Regions from separate parts of the Dactylosporangium sp. NBC_01737 genome, predicted to be linked through region 2. Evidence: riboswitches for the same ligand, from Rfam matches in the RefSeq annotation. Region 2 holds a riboswitch; each other region holds the start of a gene.
The links. A riboswitch is a leader RNA that binds a small molecule or an ion and turns the genes downstream of it on or off. The one in region 2 is predicted to bind cobalamin.
Positions count from the first base shown of each region.

Region 1 (2,196 bases), 290 kb from region 2:
AGATCTCCTCTGCTGGTGGGACCCCGGCCGGGGGTGAGGGTGGGTTGCGCCCCCGGCCGGGTGTCCCGCGGTGTCGGCCTACCGGTGTGTCGTCAGCCCAGGAACTCGGCGCAGCAGCACATGCCGTAGCAGTAGTTGTTGCAGAGCCTGGTCAGCCGCACCGCGCCCGCCTTGCGGACCACGATCTTCTTCATCTCGGTGCTGGTGCCGGTTTCCGTGGTGGCCTGTGCCATTGGGATTCGCCTCCTCAGACGATGGGTGGATCACGTTGCGTAATGAGAATGGCACGCAGCGTAACTATCGTGGAGTCACCCGGATGACACTTCGGCCCTGCCTAGCCGACAGCTACCAGCGGTCGTGATGCAGCGCCTCGACCAGCGGAATCCTGCTACGCCAGCCGTGCCGTTCGAGGTCCGGCACCGCCTCCAGGTGCGTCACCGGGCCGAGGCACAGCCACGCGACGGGGCGGATGCCGTCGGGGATGCCGAGCAGGTCACGGACGAACGGCTCGCGGTAGAACGACACCCAGCCCACGCCGAGACCCTCGGCGGTGGCCGCCAGCCACAGGTTCTGGATGGCGAGGCAGACCGAGTACAGGCCGGCGTCGGCGATCGCGTGCCGGCCGAGCACCGCCGGACCGCCGCGACCGGCGTCGTAGGTGACGACCACGGACAGGGTCGACTCCAGTACACCGTCGATCTTGATGCGGGCGAACGTCCCGGCGGCCGCACCGTCCAGGGTGGCGGCGAACGTGTCCCGCTCCTGCCGCACGTGGTCGTGGAACGCGCCGCGCAGGCCGGGATCACGCACGAGGACGAAGTCCCACGGCTGCGACAGCCCGACGCTGGGCGCCGCGTGGGCCGCGCCGAGCACGCGGTCGAGGACCTCGGCGGGGATCGGCGCCCCGGTGAACTGGCCGCGCACGTCGCGGCGGCGGTGCACGACGTCATACAGGTCGGTGCTCATGTGGGCAGGCTCCCGCTGCTCAGGCCGGCCCCGGCGCGGGGCGGGCGGTGAACGCGAGGCCGGTCTTCGGACTCTCGGATCAACGCCTGACCGTCCGCCTTCCCAGCCCGCAGGCCAGTGACCGCACACGTTGTCGCGCGTGCATGGACGGCAGCTCCCCGATCACCGCGGCGGGCCCGTGCCGGATTCACACCGGCTTCCCGATTCTCCCCGGTCGCCCGGGGCACCTCGCATCAGTTCATGCCGCCGGTGAGCTTAGACGCACAGCCGGAAGTGTGTCGTGAGGCGGCCGTCCCGCAGGAGGTGGAACGCGAGCGCCGGCGGCGCCTCCGGCCGGTCCGGTGGCTCCCAGGGCAGCAGCATCGTGGACTCGACGCCCGGTGCGGCCAGGACCGGCACGCCCGCGAACGTGCTCACCGCGGCGCTGTGGACGTGGCCGCAGAGGACGGCGACCACGTCCGGGTGCCGGCCGAGGACCTCGGCGAGCCGGCCCGCGCCGAGCTGGCGGACCTGGTCCGCGGCGGGCTTGCCGACCGGCACCGGCGGATGGTGGCAGCACACGAACGCGGGCGTGCCGGCGGTCGCCGCGAGGGTGCGGTCGAGCCAGTCGAGGGTGTCGTCGTCCAGCCGGCCCTCGGCATGCCCCGGGACGCTGGAGTCGCACAGCGCGAACACGGTCCCGGCGACGGTCTCGACCCGGTTCACGGGACCGGTCGCCGGCGCCTCGTCGAGGAGTTCGCCACGGAACACGGACCGGTCGTCGTGGTTGCCCGGCAGCGCCAGCACCGGCACGCCGAGCTGCTGGAGCTTGCCGAACAGCGCGTACTCGGCGGCCAGGCCGTGATCGGCGACGTCGCCGGTCACCACGATCGCGTCGAGCGGGCGCTGCAGGCCGCCCAGGTAGGCGACGACCCGATCGAGGCGGTCCGGCGGCTCCGATCCGATGTGGAGGTCGCTGAGGTGGGCGATGAGCACCCCATCCGGTTACCCCAGCAGCGCCGCGCTACCCGCGGCTTCGAACGCGGCGCGCACGTCGTCGGGGCCCTCGGTGAAGTGGGCCCAGCTGTCGACGTGGACGGGCAGGACCGTCTTCGCGCCGAGGAGGCGGGCCGCCTCGAGCATGCCGGCGGCGCCGAGGGTCAGGTCGGCGTCGCCGAGCAGGACGGTGCGGGCCTTGCCGCCGAACAGGATCGCGACGTCGACGGCCGGGAAGCGGTCGGCGATCCGCGC
Region 1 is NZ_CP109153.1:12,617,608-12,619,803, forward strand. It holds gene OHA72_RS58105 (hypothetical protein) at 93-233, opposite strand; gene bluB (5,6-dimethylbenzimidazole synthase) at 346-966, opposite strand; cobalamin riboswitch at 1,007-1,211, opposite strand; gene OHA72_RS58115 (metallophosphoesterase) at 1,222-1,941, opposite strand; gene OHA72_RS58120 (MBL fold metallo-hydrolase) at 1,951-2,196, opposite strand, start outside.
Region 1: it holds a riboswitch for cobalamin, as region 2 does, so the genes downstream of both, bluB (5,6-dimethylbenzimidazole synthase) here and OHA72_RS59565 (VWA domain-containing protein) in region 2, are expected to answer to the same signal.

Region 2 (2,196 bases):
GCGGCGGACCTGTCGGCGGCGGACCGGGGTTGTCCGGTGCGCCGCCAGGACCGCCGCCGCCGTCGCCGGAATCGGCCGGTTCTCCGGCGGTGGACGGGCCGCCGGTATCAGGGTCGTCGTCGGGATCGTCGGGGTTGGCGGGGTCGTCGTCGGCGTCGTCGTCCGGGTCGTCGGAGTCGTCGCCGAGCTCCTGGTCCAGGATCTCCTCCAGGCGCTCCTGATCCGCGCCCGGCGGGTCGAGCGGGTCGCGCCGGCGCCGGTGCGGCAGGGCGAGCCGGGCCGCGTCGCGCAGGTCGTCCTTCGTCACCACGGTCCGGCCGTGCCAGGCGGCCAGCGCGACCGCGGTGCGGGCCACGACGATGTCGGCGCGCAGCCCGTCCACCCTGTAGGCCAGGCAGATCCGCGCGATCCGGTCCAGCTGACGGTCCGGCAGCGTCACCCCGGGCAGCGCGCGCCGGGCGGTGGCGATCCGGGCGGCGAGCGCGGCGTCCTCCTCGATGAAGCGGGCCGCGAACGTCTCGGGGTCCAGCTCGTACGCCAGGCGCCGCCGCACCACCTCGGCCCGGGGTGCGGGCGTGGTCGGCGACGTGACCCCGACGACCAGGCCGAACCGGTCGACGAGCTGCGGGCGCGGCTCGCCCTCCTCCGGGTTCATGGTGCCGACGAGGAGGAACCTGGCGGCGTGCTTGACGGAGACCCCGTCGCGCTCGACGTGGGCGCGGCCCATCGCGGCGGCGTCCAGGAGCAGGTCGACGAGGTGATCGGGCAGGAGGTTGACCTCGTCGACGTAGAGCACGCCGCGGTGGGCGGCGGCGAGCAGGCCGGGCTCGTAGGCCTTGACCCCGTCGCCGAGGGCCCGCTGCAGGTCAAGGGTGCCGACGACCCGGTCCTCGGTCGCGCCGACGGGCAGCTCCACCAGAGCGGAGCGGCGGCGCGAGGCGGGCGTGTCCAGGGAGTGCGGGCCGTCGGGGCAGGACGGGTCGGGCGCGGCCGGGTCGCAGGCGAAGCGGCAGCCGGCGACGACGTCGACCTCCGGCAGCAGCGTGGCGAGGCCCCGCACGACGGTCGACTTGGCGGTGCCCTTCTCACCCCGGACGAGGACCCCGCCGATCGCCGGGGACACGGCCGTGAGCAGCAGGGCGAGGCGCAGGTCGGGCAGGCCGACCACGGCCGAGAACGGATACGGCGACGTCAACGGGCACATCCTTATCGAGCGGGTCCGCGCCCGCCGGTCATGGCATGAGCGGCCGGAGTCTCCTGACTCCCGGATCGCCGCCGCCCCCCGACCTTCCGGCCGTGTGCGGCCGTGGTCCGAGCCCTGGAGGGTGGCTCCCCGGTCACAGTGGCGGGACCGTCCCAGACTCGCACTGGGTTCCTCCCTATGACCGCTCGGGGTTCATCGTGTCCCACGGCTCCCAGTGACGTCAACGTGACCCAAATCCTTCGGTACCGCCGGACCGGGCCGAACAGGTGACGTGGGCAGGACCGTGGCGCACGCCCTCCTGTGTGTCGTGCTGACCGCAGGTCTGCTGGTCGCGGCCGTGCACCGGCGGCTGCCGCCGCTCGCGCCGGAGACGTCGGTGGCGCCGCCCGGCACCCGCGCCATGTGGCTGAGCGACGCGCAGGTCGAGCAGTACCAGCAGCGGGTCGTCGCCGACCCCGGGTTCGCCGACCGGCTCACCGGCCAGATCCAGCTGACCTGCGGATCCGCGACCAGCTGAGCGCCCCGATCGCGGCGGCCGTCCCCGTTACCGGAGGGCGGCCCTGCGGCGTTTCTTCTCCGGCTGCACCGGTGCCCGCCGGGCGGCGAGCCAGATCATGGCGCCGACACCCACGATGAGCAGCCCCGGCAGCAGCCAGTCGGTGAGCACGAACGGCGTCGCCGGGGTCGCGGGCGGCGGCAGCGCCTGCTGCGGCCCGGCGGTCGGCCCGGCGGTCGCCGCCGGGGCGCTCTCCTTGCTCAGCGCCCGGGTCAGCGCCTCGGACGGCCCGGCCGTCGGCGCGGTCCAGCCCGCCGGTGCCGCCGTCGCCGGGCCGCTGTAGGTGAACCGCAGCTGCCCCTTCACCGCCTCACCGTCGGAGGCGACCGACTGGTACGCCACGACGTACAGCCCCTGCTCCGGCCAGTGCGACACGGTGACCAGCGCCGGGAACCCGGTGTTGTAGACCTTCGGCTCGAACTTCCCGTCGACCAGG
Region 2 is NZ_CP109153.1:12,908,421-12,910,616, forward strand. It holds gene OHA72_RS59565 (VWA domain-containing protein) at 1-1,195, opposite strand, end outside; cobalamin riboswitch at 1,252-1,377, opposite strand; gene OHA72_RS59570 (hypothetical protein) at 1,476-1,721, shown strand; gene OHA72_RS59575 (copper resistance CopC family protein) at 1,749-2,196, opposite strand, start outside.

Region 3 (2,196 bases), 4.1 Mb from region 2:
CGCCGTCGGCGTCACCGCCTCCCGCATCGACGTCGAGCGCGAGGCCCTGATCCTGTTCGACCTGCTGCTGGTCGTGGTCCTGGGCCTGCTGCTGTACTCCATCTCCGCCCGCGACCCCCTCGCCCCGCCCGGCGGCTTCGACAAGCTCCAGCTCGCCTTGGTGCTCAGTGCCCTCGCCATCGACTTCCTGGTGCTCATCGAGATCACCGGCCGCGTGACGGAGTTCGGCACCACCCCCAACAAGGCCGCCGCCCTCGGCGAAAACGTGATCCTGCTGGTCAACCTGGCCGGCTCGGCACTGCTCCTGCTGCGTTTCATCCGCCGCCAGGGCAGGTTCGCCGCCCTGGAGCTGTGGCAGACCCGCCACCTGCCGGTCTACGCCGCCTGGGCGTGGATCGTCGTGCTCGCCTTCCCGCCGCTGTTCGACTTCGCCTGACCGCCAACCCGTGACCACGGGACGATCCTGGCCGCCGGCGACCCCCGGCGGCCGGTGATCGTGATGCGACACGCCGGCACGACATGTGGTGTGCGTGTTCCCGGTTGCCACCAGATATAGTCCGTGGCGCAGCTGGTTCGGCCGGGTATCCAGTCCGGTCGAGGCAAGAGGGAACCCGGTGCGAGACCGGGACTGCCCCGCAGCGGTGAGCAGGAACGAAAGCCGTCGAGTGAACACTGGGCCATCCGGGCCTGGGAAGTGACGGCCGGTAGGAGGTTCGCGGCGAGCGCCGTGACCGTGCCCGCGAGTCCGAAGACCTGCCAGCAGCGCCGCACGCCGGAGGACCGGGTGCGGCGGTCCGAGGCCGCGTGGGACGGCCGACGGCTGTGACGTGCCCGGACCGCCAGGCGAGCCGTGCCGTCCCCGCCTGCGTGTCCCGCGTTCGCCTCTTTCCGGAGACGAGCAAGAGGAGCACCAGGGTGACACTCACGCAGACGACCGCGCAGGATGCGCCGGTCCAGCGACGGGCGCAGATGCAGGTCCGCAAGCGCAACGGCGCGGCCGAGCCGGTCGACGTGAACAAGATCGTGCGGGCGGTCGGGCGGTGGGCGGACGACCTCGACGACGTCGACCCGCTGCGGGTGGCGACGAAGACCATCAGCGGCCTGTACGACGGCGCGACCACCGCGGAACTGGACCGGCTGTCGATCCAGACGGCGGCGGACATGATCGGTGAGGAGCCGCAGTACTCGCGGCTCGCGGCGCGGCTGCTGGCGGCGTACCTCGACAAGGAGGTCCGCGGGCAGGGCATCGCGTCGTTCAGCCAGGCGATCCGGGTCGGGCACGCCGAGGGGCTGATCGGCGCCGGGACCGCGCAGTTCGTGGCGGTCAACGCGCGCAAGCTCGACGACGCCGTCGACCTCACCGCGGACCTGCGGTTCGAGTACTTCGGGCTGCGCACCGTCGCCGACCGGTACCTGCTGCGGCACCCTTCGACGCGGCTGGTGGTGGAGACGCCGCAGTACTGGCTGCTGCGGGTCGCGTGCGGGCTGTCGACCACCCCCGCCGAGGCGATCGGGTTCTACCGGCTGATGTCGTCGCTGGCGTACCTGCCGAGCTCGCCGACCCTGTTCAACTCCGGCACGGCACACACGCAGATGTCGTCGTGCTTCCTCGTCGACTCGCCGCGTGACGAGCTCGACTCGATCTACGACCGGTACGCGCAGGTGGCGAAGCTGTCGAAGTTCGCGGGCGGGATCGGCATCTCGTGGTCGCGGGTACGGTCGCGGGGCGCGCTGATCCGGGGCACCAACGGCCTGTCCAACGGCATCGTGCCGTGGCTGCGCACCCTCGACGCGTCCGTGGCCGCCGTGAACCAGGGCGGGCGGCGCAAGGGCGCGGCCTGCGTGTACCTGGAGCCGTGGCACCCGGACGTCGAGGAGTTCCTGGAACTGCGGGACAACACCGGCGAGGACGCGCGGCGCACCCACAACCTCAACCTCGCCAACTGGATCCCCGACGAGTTCATGCGCCGCGTCGAGGCCGACGCGGACTGGTCGCTCATCGACCCGGCCGGGGCGCCGGAGCTGCCCGACCTGTACGGGGCGGCCTTCGACGAGGCGTACCGCGCAGCGGAGCAGGAGGGGAAGGCGGTGCGGACCGTCAAGGCCCGCGACCTGTTCGGCAGGATGATGCGCACCCTGGCGCAGACCGGCAACGGCTGGATGACGTTCAAGGACCCGTCGAACCGGCTCAGCAAC
Region 3 is NZ_CP109153.1:8,775,514-8,777,709, forward strand. It holds gene OHA72_RS39870 (permease prefix domain 1-containing protein) at 1-436, shown strand, start outside; cobalamin riboswitch at 553-775, shown strand; gene OHA72_RS39875 (ribonucleoside-diphosphate reductase subunit alpha) at 970-2,196, shown strand, end outside.
Region 3: it holds a riboswitch for cobalamin, as region 2 does, so the genes downstream of both, OHA72_RS39875 (ribonucleoside-diphosphate reductase subunit alpha) here and OHA72_RS59565 (VWA domain-containing protein) in region 2, are expected to answer to the same signal.